Regions from separate parts of the Streptomyces sp. NPDC002911 genome, predicted to be linked through region 2. Evidence: riboswitches for the same ligand, from Rfam matches in the RefSeq annotation. Region 2 holds a riboswitch; the other holds the start of a gene.

Region 1 (7,090 bases), on a different contig from region 2:
CCGCGCGCGCCATGGGGCTGGACGTCACCCTGGCCGGTCCTCGGCCGGCACCCATGCTGGACCAGTTCGGGCCCGTGGTGTCGGATCTGCTCGCCGCACTGCACGCCGGGCACGGGGTGCGTCTGCGGCTGGGCCACGCGGTCAGCGGACTGACCACCGCCCAGGGCCGCGTGACCGGAGTGCGTCTGGACACGGAAGAGGTGCTTCCGGCTGATGTGGTCGTCGTCGCGATAGGGGGCGAACCCGCGACGGGATGGCTGACGGGCAGTGGGCTGCGCATCGATGACGGCCTCGTCTGCGACTCCCGGTGCCGGGCGGCGGAGGGGATCTACGCCGTAGGGGACGTGGCGGCCTGGCACCACCAACTGTTCGACGTCCCCATGCGCCTGGAGAACCGCACGAACGCCACCGAGCAGGCCCTCGCCGTCGCGGACAACATCCTCGGCGCGGACCGGCCCTACACCCCCGTGCCCTATTTCTGGACCGACCAGTTCGACGCCCGGATCCAGGCCCACGGCCGGCTCGGTCCGGACGCCGGGGCGACCGTCGTGGACGGCGACCCCACGAGCGGACGTTTCGTCGTCCGCTACGAACGCGACGGCAAGGTCACCGGAGTCCTCGGCTGGAACATGCCCAAGCAGGCGCGGCTGCGCCGCCAGGAGATCGGCGGTCCCGTCCCGTCCCTGGAAACCTCCGCGCCGTGACAGCGGCCGAGGACACGTCACTCCCACCGCACGACGAAGTGAGGAAGCGATGACCAGCACGACAGGCACAGAAGAGGCGCTCACGCCCCCGGCCCCGGAATGGCCGATGTCCCGCGCGACGGGCTGTCCGTTCGACCCACCGCCCGCCCTGAAGGCCGAGCAGGAACAGGGGGCGCTCAGGAAGGTCGGCCTGTGGGACGGGACCACGCCCTGGCTGGTGACTCGTTACGCCGATCAGCGCGCGCTCCTCGCCGATCCGAGGATCAGTGCCGACATCTCCCGGCCCGGCTATCCCAGTTCGGCACCGGTGAAGGGGACGAGCTTCAGCTTCATCCTGATGGACGACCCCGAACACGCCCGCCAGCGGCGGATGGTGACGGCGCCCTTCACGATCAGGCGGGTCGAGGCGATGCGCCCCGCCGTCCAGAAGATCGTGGACGGACTGATCGACGACATGCTGGCCGGGCCCCCGCAGGCCGACCTCGTCCAGACGTTCGCGCTCCCGGTTCCCTCGCTCGTCATCTGCGAACTGCTCGGAGTGCCGTACGCCGACCACGACTTCTTCCAGGAGAACAGCAAGATCCTCATCAGCCGGAGCGCGGATCCCGAGGTACGGGCCGTGGCCCACGGCAATCTGATCGGCTATCTGGACGAGCTGATGGGTCACAAGATAGCCCGGCCCGTGAACGACCTCCTGTCAGGACTCGGTACCCGGGTCGAGGCGGGTGAACTGTCCCGCCGTGAGGCGGCCGAGATGGGCGTCCTGCTGCTGCTCGCCGGACACGAGACCACGGCGAACATGATCGCTCTGGGCACCCTCGCCCTGCTCGAGCATCCCGGCCAGCTCGCGCTGCTGCGTGACACCGAGGACCCCACCGTGGTCTCCGGTGCCGTCGAGGAGCTGCTGCGCTATCTCAACATCACCCACGGGGGCCGCCGTCGCGTGGCCCTGGAGGACATCGAGATCGCGGGCGAGGTCATCCGGGCGGGCGAGGGAATCATCGTGCCCAACGACATCGGCAACCGTGACCCCGAGGTCTTCGCCGACCCCGACCGGCTCGACCTCCGGCGCGACGCCCGGCGTCATGTGGCCTTCGGTTTCGGCGTGCACCAGTGCCTCGGTCAGCCGCTGGCGCGCATGGAGCTGCAGGTCGTCTACAGCACCCTCTACCGTCGCATCCCCACGCTGCGTCTGGACGCCCCGCTGGAGGAGCTGTCGTTCAAGCACGACGGAGCCGTCTACGGCGTCCACGAACTGCCCGTGGCGTGGTGACCGTGCACCCCCCACACCCCGCCGCACAGTGACACCGACGACGAAGGAGTCTTCATGAAGGTGATCCTCGACCAGGACAAGTGCGTGGCGTCCGGACAGTGCGTGGTCGCCGCCGCCGACGTGTTCGACCAGGACGACGACGGCATCGCCGTACTGCTCGACGCCACGCCGTCCTCGGACCGTGCCGACGACGTCCAGCAGGCCGCGGCCGTGTGCCCGGCACTCGCCATCATGATCCAGGACTGACGCGAGGCGGCCGGCCGGCGGACGGCGGGGGACGGGCCTCGGTCCGCAGTGGCCCGCAGCAAACCCTTACGGGCTGCTGCGGGCCACTGCTGTGCCGCGGCGCGTCCCTTGTCGCCGTGGTGCGCCCGGACGGTCGCCCAGTGCGGCTTCCGGCTGAGTTCGCCGCCCGGCCCCACCCATCGAACGGCAGCCGGGTCGTCGAGGTCATGGACCGGAATGCCGGCGGCTGCGGCAGCGATCAGTACGTCGGTCATGGCGGTCGCACTCATGAGCCGCATGTCCGATTTGGTCTGGTTTTTTAAATTAATCCCGTAATCCATAAAAGGCCATTTCATGCGACCTGACCCTCTTCGATCGGGAACAAAGCGCCCGAATCGGACTCCGTGACCAGGGTCACTTCGCGCACCCCGGACGCGGGGGTGCGGCAGCCGGTTCCCTTCTGTGCCAACGGGAATGGCCGGCGCGATGTGGGGTGGATTACATGAATTCCCGTGAATTGATCTTCCGGATGAATTGTGATCACCATGCCGGGCTTGTTCCTTTCCCTATTTCTCGCCTACGGTCGCCATCACTCCGGACGGAACGCCTAATCCTGCCGCCGTCCGGTTACCCGACCACTTCTTCGTGCGGCAGGAGCGGGGGACCCAAGTAAGCGCCGATCCGGTTTCCGGAGCGGCTCGGGGTGAAGTCGCATTCGTATGCGACCGGACATCTCCAGTCCGAACCCGACAGCTCACTTCGCAGGCGACGGAGAGGAATTCAGCATGCCCGAGAATGGTAAGCACCGTCGTTACAGGGCCAGTTCACTGACCCGCGGTATCATCGCCGTGAGCACGGGTGGAGCCGCCCTGGCCCTTCCTGTGATCGGTGCGACCGGCGCCTTCGCCGCCCCGGCCCAGCCGACCGCCGTCGAAAAGGCGGCGACGTCTACTGCCGTATCCGGCAAGGGAATTGCCGCGCAGAAGTCCGAGACCGGCGCCTATTCCGTCGTCGTGGGCGACACCCTCGCCAAGATCGCCCGTGAGCATTCTGTCAGCGGCGGCTGGAAGGCCCTGTACGAGACCAATCAGAAGGTTGTCGGTGGAAACCCCGACCTGATTCGCCCCGGTCTTCAGCTGACCATCGGTGCCAAGGCCGAGAACAAGTCGGCGGACAAGGCCGAGAAGGCCGAATCCAAGGCGTCCGACCGGGCCGAGGAGAGCGCTGACCGCGCCGACCGTTCGGAGCGTGCGAGCACCCCCGTCGCCGCCGAGGGCGCGCCCGCCACCGAAGCCGTTCCCGCCACCGAGGCCGTTCCCGCCGCCGAGACGGCCACGTACACGAACGACCTCGACGGCTGGATCAAGGAGTCGCTGGCCATCATGGCCGAGCAGGGCATCCCCGGCAGCTACGACGGGATCCACCGCAACATCATCCGCGAGTCCTCGGGTGACCCGATGGCCATCAACAACTGGGACTCCAACGCGGCGGCGGGTATCCCGTCCAAGGGGCTGCTGCAGGTCATCGACCCGACCTTCCAGGCCTACCACGTGCCCGGTACGTCGATGGACAGCTACGACCCGGTCGCCAACATCACGGCCGCGTGCAACTACGCCGCTGACAAGTACGGCTCGATCGACAACGTCTTCTCGGCCTACTGAGTCCTCGCCGAGGCGAAACCGCCGGCGCGCGGGCGTGTGACAGAGGGACAGGACTGACGGGTGGTACGGGTTCGGCGGAACCCCTACCACCCGTCAGTCGTTTCCGGAGGGGGTCGCGCCACGGCGGCCGGCGCACCGGCGACCGGCCGGCCGGACCCGGGCGACTGGTCTCGTACAGGTTCGTCGTCCATACTGCCCGCCGTGGAGCAGCGCATAGATTCGAAGATCAAGTCCGAGTTCGCCGCGGGGACAGACCCGGCGTACATCCCCGGCCTGACGGCCCCTGCCCCCGCGCGGACGGAGGCGGAAGCGGAGAAGGCGGCGCCCGAGCGCAACCCGAAGGCCGAGATCGTGGACGCTCATGCCGAGGGGGTGGCCGAGGAGGCCGTGGACGATTCCGCGGCCGCCGACGAAGCGGCCCCGGAGGACGCGGCCCCGGGCGTCGATACGACGCGTGAGGGCGCCGGTGACGGGGACGGCCCCGTCTTCGAGGTCAGCGACCGGCGCGGATCCATCAGGGCGGACGCCGAGGGCGTCCGCTTCCGGCTCGACGACCAGGAGGCGGAGTTCGACTGGTCCGAGATCGGGGCGGTCGAGGTCAAGACCGGCCGCTTCGGGCGCCGGTTCACCGTAACCGTCCACCTGTCGAGCCGCCGGTGGTTCAACGCCGAGGTCGAGGCGGGCGCCCGCAGCGACCTGAAGGCGTGGACGGCGGAGCTCGACGAGGCGCTGGACGCCTACTTCGAGGAGGCCTGACCCGCGTCACGGTCACGGCCGCGTACCGGGCTGCTCATCGGCCCGGTGCGTGGCATGCCCTGACCGCTTCAGGCCCCCGCTGCCGCGTCGAGCACCACGGAGCGGGTCAGATGGCGCGGCAGGTCGGGATCGAGGCCACGGGCCGCCGCGCGGGCGATCGCCAGGCGCTGGACCCGGACCAGGTCGGCCAGCGGGTCCAGGCCGCTCTCCACCCAACGGGCCCCGGTCGCCAGCACCCGCTCCCGTAGTCCTTCCGGAGCGGTGCCGAACATCCAGGTCGCGGTACCGGTCGTGGCGATGCTGATGGGGCCGTGGCGGTATTCCATCGCGGGGTACGACTCGGTCCAGGACAGGGACGCCTCTTTCATCTTGAGCGCCGCCTCGTTGGCGAGCCCGACCGTCCAGCCGCGCCCCAGGAAGCTGAACTGGGTGCATTCCAGGAGCCCTGCGGGCAGCGGCTCCGCCAGGGCGGTCTCGGCGTCCCGTACGACGTCCTCGGTGTGCAGCCCGAGATGGGCACGGAACAGGGTCAGCGCGGTGGTGGCGAACCTCGTCTGCACCACCGACCGTTCGTCGGCGAAGTCGAGGACGACCACGTCGTCGGCGGCAGCCATCACCGGGGTGTGCGGGTCGGCGGTCACGGCGACGGTCCGGGTGGTCCCCCGCAGCCGGGTGAGCAGATCGAGTACCTCGGTGGTCGTACCTGAACGCGTCAGCGCGACGACCCTGTCGTACGCGCGCCCGAAGGGGAATTCCGAGGCGGCATACGCGTCCGACTCGCCCTGCCCGGCGGCCTCGCGGAGCGAGGCGTACGCCTGCGCCATGTAGTACGACGTCCCGCAGCCGACGACGGCGACGCGCTCACCGGTGGCGGGCAGGGCACGCATCCGGTCGACAGCGACCTCCGCGGCGCGGCGCCAGCACTCCGGCTGGCCGGCTGTCTCGGTCTCGACATGCGACATGTCCGCACTCCGCTTCCGCTGCTGTTCGCACCTGGTGGGGTGGGGCTGGGTGAAATCGATGCCCGCGTGTTCAATACTGCATGTCGGATGGGATAATCGAGCAAGAACAAGCAAACTGATCGAGGTCCCCTGTTCTTCGCGGCGGCTGTTTTCAGTCAAGCTTGGTAGGTGGACGGCTCAATCCGGTTCCGTCATCCCCGTGGGGATATCCGCGCCATCGTGCGAAGTTGACGGCTGATATGCCTGTACATCAGGTAGAAAATCCCCTGAGAGGTGCATCTGCGGCAACCTCGGGCGGCCACCGGTGGCCGGTGGGTGGGCCGGGCGAAGGGTAGTTCCACGCCATCGGGCCTGCGCGATGGCCGAGTTCGAACGCGCGGCCGGATCTCGGTCGGCATAATCGCCCCATGCCGATCAGGGGTGGGGACGTCGGGGACTTCGGCGGGGGGCCGTGTGTCCGGTTGCCGCCGAAGCGGGGCTGCGGCCTGGCCGCCCGGGGGCTCCCCGTCTCGCCGCGCGGCCCGCTGTGGAACCCCGCCCCCGCCCCGACAACAGGGACGCGGTGACACCGTGATGGCATGGATCGTGGCCCTGACCGCCGTCGCGGCGGCATTATGGTCGGCCGCCCGTATGCGGCAGGCCGCGCGGGACGCGTACGCCGCCTCGGCACGCGTGGAACTGATCGAGCGTCAGGCCAAGGCGGCCGAGGCCCGCACCCTCGCCCTCACCGAGGAGATCCGCCAGCTCGCCCGGAAGCGGATACCCGCCGCGGCGACCGCACTCTCCCACCGGACCGCACGCGTTCCCGGGCTCCGGGAGGCCTCAGAGATCGAGAGTGACGCCGCACGTCTGCTGACCGAGGCCGTACAGGCCGCCCGCACGGCGGTTCTGGAGGAACGCGGACGCGTCGACGCGGCAGCGCGCTCGGCCATGCGCGGAACCTCGGCCAAGATCCAGTCACTGCTCAACCAGTCGCAGCACCTGCTGCAGGAACTCCAGCACGAGTACGACGACCCGCGGATCCTGCAGCTCGACTTCCGTAACGAACTGGCGCTGCGCCGCACCCAGGCCACGGCCGTACTCTGCGACGCCTGGCCGGGACTCGCCCGGCAGAACTCCCCGCTCGTCGAGGTCGTGCTCGGCGCCAAGTCCCGGGTCGCCGGGTACGAGCGGATCAAGGTCGCCAACCATCTGCGCCAGGAGCGGCTCGCGCTGGTCGCCCGGGCCGCCGAACCCCTCGCGATCGCGCTCGCCGAGCTGCTGGCCAATGCGACGGCGTACTCGCACCCGGACACCGAGGTACCGGTGACGGTCCAGCAGGCCGCCGGGCGCGGGGCTCTGATCCTGGTCGACGACGCCGGGATCGGCATGGACGACGACGCGCTGAAGCGGGCCCGGGCACTGCTGTCCGGCCCCTCCGAGGTGCTGCTCACCGAGCTGGGCGACCCGCCGCAGACCGGCTTCGCCGTGGTGGGGCGGCTCATCGCGAGATACGGCTTCAGCTGCCAC
Region 2 (7,090 bases):
CCGACGGCCCATTCCCGCAGTGCCGCCGCGTTGACCGGGTCGGGGTCGATGCCGGCGATGACGCCGGACCAGAGCGCGTCGCGGTACGCCCAGGCTGTGTCGTCGCGGGCGACCCGGCCCGCGGCCCCGTCGACCGGGTACAGGTGCATCGTCGACAGGCCGGTGGGGAGCTTCTCCGCGAAGGAGGCGTGCACGTCGACGGCGTCGTCCGTGATCCGGTCGAAGAAGTCGCCGCGCCAGTACCACTGCAGACCGGTCGGCAGCAGGGTGTCGAACAGGGACTGCAGGGCCGGATAGGGCATGGGCGCCGTGAAGTGGAAGGCGGGCGGCCCCGGATCGTTCACCACGGCGAGGGTTTCGCCCAGGGCTTCGGGGTCCGCCGTCGAGGACCAGACGACGCCGCACATCCTCTGCCCGTGGATCTCCTCGGGGAAGGGCGGGCCGGGCGGGACGGTCAGCGAGGCGAAGAAGCCGTACAGGTCGTCCGGTGCCTGCGGCAGGAAGTCGCGGTACCAGCGCATGACGTCGTGGATGAGTTCCAGGGGCCATACGGTGATGGCGACCCCCACCGTGTCCACGGGGTGCAGCTCGAAGTCGAACGACGTGACGATGCCGAAGTTGCCGCCGCCGCCGCGCAGCGCCCAGAACAGGTCGGGGTGCTCGCTCGGGTTCGTGGCGACGAAGCTGCCGTCGGCCAGGACCACGTCCGCGGAGACCAGATTGTCCACCGAGAGGCCGTACTTCCGTGTGAGGTAGCCGTGACCGCCGCCGAGGGTGAGGCCGCCGATGCCGGTCGTGGACATGATCCCCGCCGGAGTGGCGAGGCCGAACGCGTGGGTGGCGTGGTCGAAATCGCCCAACGTCGCCCCGCCGTCGGCCTGGGCGGTCTGGGTGGCGGGGTCGACCCGCACACCGCGCATGGGGGAGAGATCGATCGTGACGGCGTCGTCGCAGAGGCCGAGGCCGGGGCCGCTGTGCCCGCCGCCCCGGACGGCCACGTCCAGGCCGTGCTCACGGACGAAGTCGACGGCCGCCATGACGTCCGCCGTGTCGCGGCACGCGACCACGGCCGCCGGCTTCTTGTCGATCATGGCGTTGTAGACCGTACGGGCCCGGCCGTACTCCTGGTCGTCCGGCCCGATGACCGGGCCGCGCAGAGCGGTTCTCATCGTTTCGAGCAGGGCGCCGTCCATATCCGTCTCCTGACGCGCACGCGCCCGGCCTCCCCTGCCACCGTCGCATCGGGTGAGGCTGCTGGGCCTGCACCGGCACCCGAAGGATGCCGCGCAGACGGGACCGAACACCGAAAGGCTTGTCCTTCCAGCGTCCCGCCGCTCCGGACGCCGCGCAATCGCGGAGCGCCGCGCCCCGCCCGGGGCACGGCGTGGGGTCATCCCTGCGGCGCGGGCACGACCGCGGACTTCCCCGGGCTCCTGCGCAGGAGCGCCACGAGCCCGGCCGCGAAACCCGCTGAGCAAGCCCGACGTCCCGTGGTTGAGTGCGTGCACCGAGTCACTCTCGGGCACACCGACGGCCGGGCAGGTGACGGCTGCGCTGATCACCGGGCCGGGCACGGCGCCGATCAGTCCGCCGACGAGGGAGACGCGCAGGGTCGACGGTGCGGCCGGGTGGATCGCGGGTCTGCGCCGTGTGGACACGAGGGGAGGCCCTCCGGACAGGCGATACGCGAGATCGGGGGTGCGGAAACTTTTTCGGACAGCTATTGCGTCCGGCAACTCCGCTATGTGCGGCCTCTGTTGACGTATGACGTCGGCTCGGGAGGTTCTCCGGTCGCGAGGGGTGGTGGGGAGTGGCTGCCGTAAGTGGTCGGAGCACCCTCCCGGATGGCGTAGAGTTGCAATCACAACGGCGCGGGGTGGAGCAGCTCGGTAGCTCGCTGGGCTCATAACCCAGAGGTCGCAGGTTCAAATCCTGTCCCCGCTACTAGAAGACAGAGGCCCGGATCCTTCCAAGGATTCGGGCCTCTGTCGTGTGCGTCCCCGTCCGCCGGTGCGGGGGTTGACTTTGACGAGATGTACGTCGCCGGTCCGCGCCTCGGAGGAACTACGATCGGTATGGAGACGGAACGGCCGTCTTCGTTCGGGATGCACTGACGATCTACGCGCAGCACCGGCTTTCCGACTGACCCCCGGTAGGCGGCGGGGCTCCGGCGACTCCTCCCTTCGGCCGATGACGAGTCGCCGCTCGGCGCGGCTCCGGCAAGCCCGGGTGGAGCGCGGTACCGTCCGCAGCCTTGGGTGGACCGGGTAGGAGCGCACAGGTGGGGAAGCGGGACGGACGGCGAGGGGGCGCTGCCGGGAACGCTCGTTCCCGGCGGTTCGTGCGCGCGCTGCCCGCCCTGATGATCTGCGCCGGAGTGATCTTCGACCTCGCGACGCCGTCCGAGGTCACCGCTGTGCCGCTCTTCGCGGCCGCCCCGCTGATCGCCGCCCCGTTCTTCTCGCTGGCCCGCACCGTGCGGGTCGGAGTGGTCTCGATCCTCGTCGTGCTCGCCATCCGGGTCTCGGACGGCATGCTCGCCGAGGTCGTGCCCGTCACCGATCTGCTCACCCTGTTCACCGTCGCGGCGCTCTCCCTCGTCATCAACCGCGTCGTACGCCGGGGGAACGAGCAGCTGGCATCGGCCAGGGTCATCGCGGAGACGGCGATGCGCGCGGTGCTCCCGACACCCGAGGACCGGATCGGGGGGCTGCTGGTCGCGGCGAGGTACGAGGCGGCGCAGGCGGACGAGTTCGTCGGCGGCGACCTGTACGCCGTCACGGACACTCCGTACGGGGTGCGCCTGGTCCTCGGTGACGTACGGGGCAAGGGGCTGGACGCCGTGGCGGCGGTGGCCGTCGTGATCGGGGCGTTCCGGGAGGCGGCGGAACAGGAGCTGTCGCTGGAGGGGGTGGTCCAGCGGCTGGAACGGGCGCTTGCCCGTGAGAGCTCGCGGCGGGGCGGGCTCGACTCCATGGAGGGGTTCGTCACCGCTGTCCTCGCGGAGATCCCGGCCGGATCGGACACGCTTCGGGTCATCAACCGCGGTCACCCCGAGCCGCTCGTGCTGCACGCGGACGGGGCGCTGGAGGTGCTGGCTCCGACCGTGCCCGCACTGCCGCTCGGGATGGGGCTGGACGTGTGGCCGGACCGGTCGGACGTGTGGACGCTGCCGGCCGGTGCGATGTTCCTGACGTTCACCGACGGCCTTTCCGAGGCGCGGGACGCGAAGGGCGTCTTCTACGATCCTGCGGCCCGGCTTCGCGGCCGGCTCTTCCCGGGGCCCGAGGAACTGCTGTCCGCGCTCACCGACGACGTACGGCTGCACACCGGCGGCCGGTCGACGGACGACTTGGCGCTCCTCGCCGTCGGGCGTCCCGCGCGGGGGCAGCAGGAGCGGCGGACGAAGGTGAAGATCGTGCGGCGGGACAGTGAATGACCGGTCGCGACCGTCGGTAGTCGAAGGACCCCGCTCCGCATAACATTTGACGCACCGTCAGAAACTGCTGCCCGGGTGAAGGGTGCTCAAGTCGCCCGTTTGTGACCGATTGACCCATGAAAGTCCAGGCCGGAGTGGCGAATGATCTACGGGAACAGCTTGGAATGGGACCCGGGTGTCTATTAACGTTCGATAACGCAGCGCGGTTGTACCTGTCGTCGCAAGAGGCGGCACCGTGCGCAGCGCCGAATTCCGCAAGGGAACCGGGGAACCACCTACATGGGGTGAATCGGACACCTGTGTCTCGCGAGAGACGAAGGGGCCCGTAGGAGACCTTCCTGCTCCGAACCCGTCAGCTAACCCGGTAGGCGAGAAGGAAGGAAAGGAGTGCGCCCACGTGGCGTCCAATCAGCCTGCCCCCGAGGCACCGTCATCCTTCAGGACCGGCAGCTTCGGTGATGAGGACAGGACGTGGGAGGAATGGAACCCCACCGAGGAGTCCATCCGTCCCGTACGCGGCCGGCATCGCGTAGCCAAGCAGCGCGGCCTCGCCCGTAGCTCCACCGTCCTCGGCGTCGGGGTCATCGCGGCCGTCGGAGCGGGTGGCATGGCCACCGCTCAGAGCAAGCCGCCGGTCTCCATTTCTCTTCCCGATTCCATCGCGGACAATCTCCCCGACGCCAAGTCCCTTCCCGGTGTCGGCGCGTTCATGTCCGACGACTCCGGCTCGGACCACGAGACGGTCGCCGCGTCCTCTCCGCTCACCACCGCGGGCATCACCGCCGCCGAGGCCGAGCAGGGCACCACCGACGCCGGCGAGGCGCTTCGCGCCCGCATCCTCCAGCAGGCCGAGCAGCAGCAGGCCGGAGCCGACGCCGAGGCCAAGGCCGCGGAGGAGCAGGCGGCGGTCGAGTGGGCCGCGGCCCAGGCGGCAAAGCAGCAGAGCGACGCCGAGGCCGAGGCGGCGGCGAAGAAGAAGGCGGCGGCGGCAGCGGCGAAGAAGAAGGCGGAGGCCGAGCGTCTCGCCAAGCTCGCCGCCAGCTACGCCGTGCCGACCTCCTCGTACTACATCAGCTCGACCTTCGGCCAGGCCGGTTCGATGTGGTCCTCCGGCCACCACACCGGGCTGGACTTCGCGGCCCCGACCGGCACCCCGGTCAAGGCCGTCCACAGTGGAACGGTGAAGTCGGCCGGCTACTCCGGCTCGTACGGCTACCGCACGGTCCTGGAACTCGACGACGGCACCGAGGTCTGGTACTGCCACCAGTCGTCGATGGACGTGGCGGCAGGCCAGAAGGTCACCACCGGCCAGACCATCGGCCGCGTCGGCGCGACCGGCAATGTGACCGGCGCGCACCTGCACCTGGAGATCCACACCGCGGACGGCTCGGGCATCGACCCGATGAGCTGGCTGCGCGGTAAGGGCCTCACGATCTGAGCCCCTCGGAATCCCGGCGGCCCTGACGCACGCCCCCCGTACGTCAGGGCCGCCGGTCCGTCCGGGACGGGGACTCGTCAGGGTTTTCCGGATTGTGCGCCGTGGACGTGCACCGGAATAGTTGCCTGAGCCGACCGGTTGTTCCTGGACATGACATCTCGGCGCCCGCTCGGTTCATCGAGCCTCCAGGTCTTCCCTCTCGCCCTCGGCGGCAACGTCTTCGGCTGGACCGCCGACGAGGACGGGACCTTCGCCGTCCTCGACGCGTACGTGGCGGCAGGCGGCAACTTCATCGACACCGCCGATTATTACTCGGCCTGGGTCCCGGGCAACGAGGGCGGTGAGTCGGAGACCCTCATCGGCAAATGGCTGGCCGCCCGTTCCCGCCGCGACGACGTCGTCATCGCTACCAAGGTCGGCGCCCACCCCGCGTACAAGGGGCTCTCGCCCACCACCGTCAAGGAGGCGGCGGAGGCGTCGCTGCGCCGGCTCGGCACCGACCACATCGACCTCTACTACACGCACTTCGACGACGAGAGCGTCCCCGTCGAGGAGATCATCACCGCGCTCGACCAGCTGGTGAAGGCCGGCACGGTGCGGGAGATAGCCGCCTCCAACATCAGCCCCGCGCGGCTCCAGGCATCCCTGGACTTCTCCGAGCGCGAGGGCCTGGCCCGCTACGTCGCACTGCAGCCGCACTACAACCTCGTCTCGCGCGACACCTATGAGGGCGCGCTCCAGGACACGGCGGCCGGCGCCGGTCTCGCCGCGGTCCCGTACTTCGCGCTCGCCTCGGGCTTCCTCACCGGCAAGTACCGGGCGGGGGCAGCCGTCGAGAGCGCACGGGCCGAGGGCGCGGGCCGGCACCTGGAGACCGAGCGCGGCCGCAAGGTGCTCGCGGCGCTCGACAGGATCGCCCAGGAGCACGACGCCGAGATCGCCACGGTCGCCCTCGCCTGGCTGGCAGCCCAGCCGACCGTGACCGCGCCGATCGCCTCCGCGCGTACGGTCGGACAGCTGCCGGCGCTGGTGTCGGTGGCTGACCTGCGGCTGACCGAGCAGCAGGTGGCGGAGTTGACCGAGGCTTCTGCCTGACGCTCTAACCGGGCGGTGTGCGGCGCCCGCCGTCCTCCAGGTACGGGTTGTAGCCGCCGTAATGCCGGTGCGGTGCGGGGATGTGCTGCGGAGGCGGCCCGCCGTGGGAGGGCTGCCGGGGGAACGGCGGCGGCGCGGGCGGCCGGTGGGCGCGGAGCCGGCCCGTCGCGTGGGCCGCGTACGTCAGGGCCGGGCCCGCGATGTCCCGGCGCTGCCAGAGGTGGTGCAGCAACTCCCGCTCGCGGACTGCGAAGTCCGCTCCCGCGCCGTCGTGGCGCGCCCTCCGGCGCAGCATGGCCAGCGAGGTCGCGAACGACTCGTACTCCGCGACGGCGCGGGCCGCGGCCCTGCCCCGGGCGCGGTCCGGGTGGCTGTGCCAGTGCCTGGCCATGTCGCGGGCCATGCCCCGCGCCCGCATCGAGGCCAGCGCGAGAGGCTCGGCGGGGGCCAGCCAGCCGGCCGCCGCGTACACCGGCAGCTCGGTGGAGAGCGTGCCGAGCTCCCGCTGGCGCGACCAGATCGCCAGCCAGGCCACCAGGCCGAAGGCCGGCATCATGAACGCGCCGTACACCGCGTAGAAGCCGTACGGTCCGAAGGACGACGAGCCGTTCCACAGGGCGTGCGTGCCCATGGCGAGGACGAGCCCGAGCAGCGGCAGGACGATCCGGCGCACCCGGTGGCGCCCGCCGCCGAGCGCCGCGATGCCGAAACCCATGCCGGAGAACACCGTGAACAAAGGGTGTGCGAACGGCGACATCACCACGCGGACGAAGAACGTTCCCGCCGTCACGGAGGCGAAGCCCGTGGTTCCCAGCTGCTGGTCCTCGCCGAAGGCATTGCCGAGATAGCCTCGCCGTTTCGGTTGGGGCGATGAGGTGTCGTTGAGGGGGAACTGCCTGGTGGCTGACGCGTTTTCGGTGTTCGGACATGGTGGAGACCCGGCGCGGTGGTCGGGTTCTCCAGGGTCCTTCGGGTCGTGGGCGGTCAGGGGCCTGCCGGTCAGTCGGCGGGACGGGGCAGTGCGGCGAGGCGATGGAAGGCCGTGGCCAGTTCGGTTCTCCAGGGCCAGGTCGCCGATATCCGCAAGCGCAGGCGTCGACCGCCGCGGGTGAGGCGGG

Evidence for each region. A riboswitch is a leader RNA that binds a small molecule or an ion and turns the genes downstream of it on or off. The one in region 2 is predicted to bind cyclic di-AMP.
Region 1: it holds a riboswitch for cyclic di-AMP, as region 2 does, so the genes downstream of both, ACWD04_RS17900 (transglycosylase SLT domain-containing protein) here and ACWD04_RS25540 (M23 family metallopeptidase) in region 2, are expected to answer to the same signal.

Annotation. Positions count from the first base shown of each region.
Region 1 covers NZ_JBSFUO010000010.1:127,870-134,959, forward strand. The annotation lists gene ACWD04_RS17880 (NAD(P)/FAD-dependent oxidoreductase) at 1-704, shown strand, start outside; gene ACWD04_RS17885 (cytochrome P450) at 754-1,977, shown strand; gene ACWD04_RS17890 (ferredoxin) at 2,032-2,223, shown strand; gene ACWD04_RS17895 (hypothetical protein) at 2,555-2,749, opposite strand; cyclic di-AMP (ydaO/yuaA leader) riboswitch at 2,825-2,985, shown strand; gene ACWD04_RS17900 (transglycosylase SLT domain-containing protein) at 2,988-3,863, shown strand; gene ACWD04_RS17905 (hypothetical protein) at 4,065-4,619, shown strand; gene ACWD04_RS17910 (SIS domain-containing protein) at 4,688-5,581, opposite strand; gene ACWD04_RS17915 (ATP-binding protein) at 6,155-7,090, shown strand, end outside.
Region 2 covers NZ_JBSFUO010000021.1:231-7,320, reverse strand. The annotation lists gene ACWD04_RS25560 (FAD-binding oxidoreductase) at 1-1,193, opposite strand, end outside; tRNA gene ACWD04_RS25555 (tRNA-Met) at 1,871-1,944, shown strand; partial or broken gene ACWD04_RS25550 (TipAS antibiotic-recognition domain-containing protein) at 2,028-2,146, shown strand; gene ACWD04_RS25545 (PP2C family protein-serine/threonine phosphatase) at 2,282-3,439, shown strand; cyclic di-AMP (ydaO/yuaA leader) riboswitch at 3,673-3,825, shown strand; gene ACWD04_RS25540 (M23 family metallopeptidase) at 3,837-4,877, shown strand; gene ACWD04_RS25535 (aldo/keto reductase) at 5,028-5,972, shown strand; partial or broken gene ACWD04_RS25530 (PrsW family glutamic-type intramembrane protease) at 5,977-6,819, opposite strand; partial or broken gene ACWD04_RS25525 (transposase) at 6,972-7,090, opposite strand, start outside.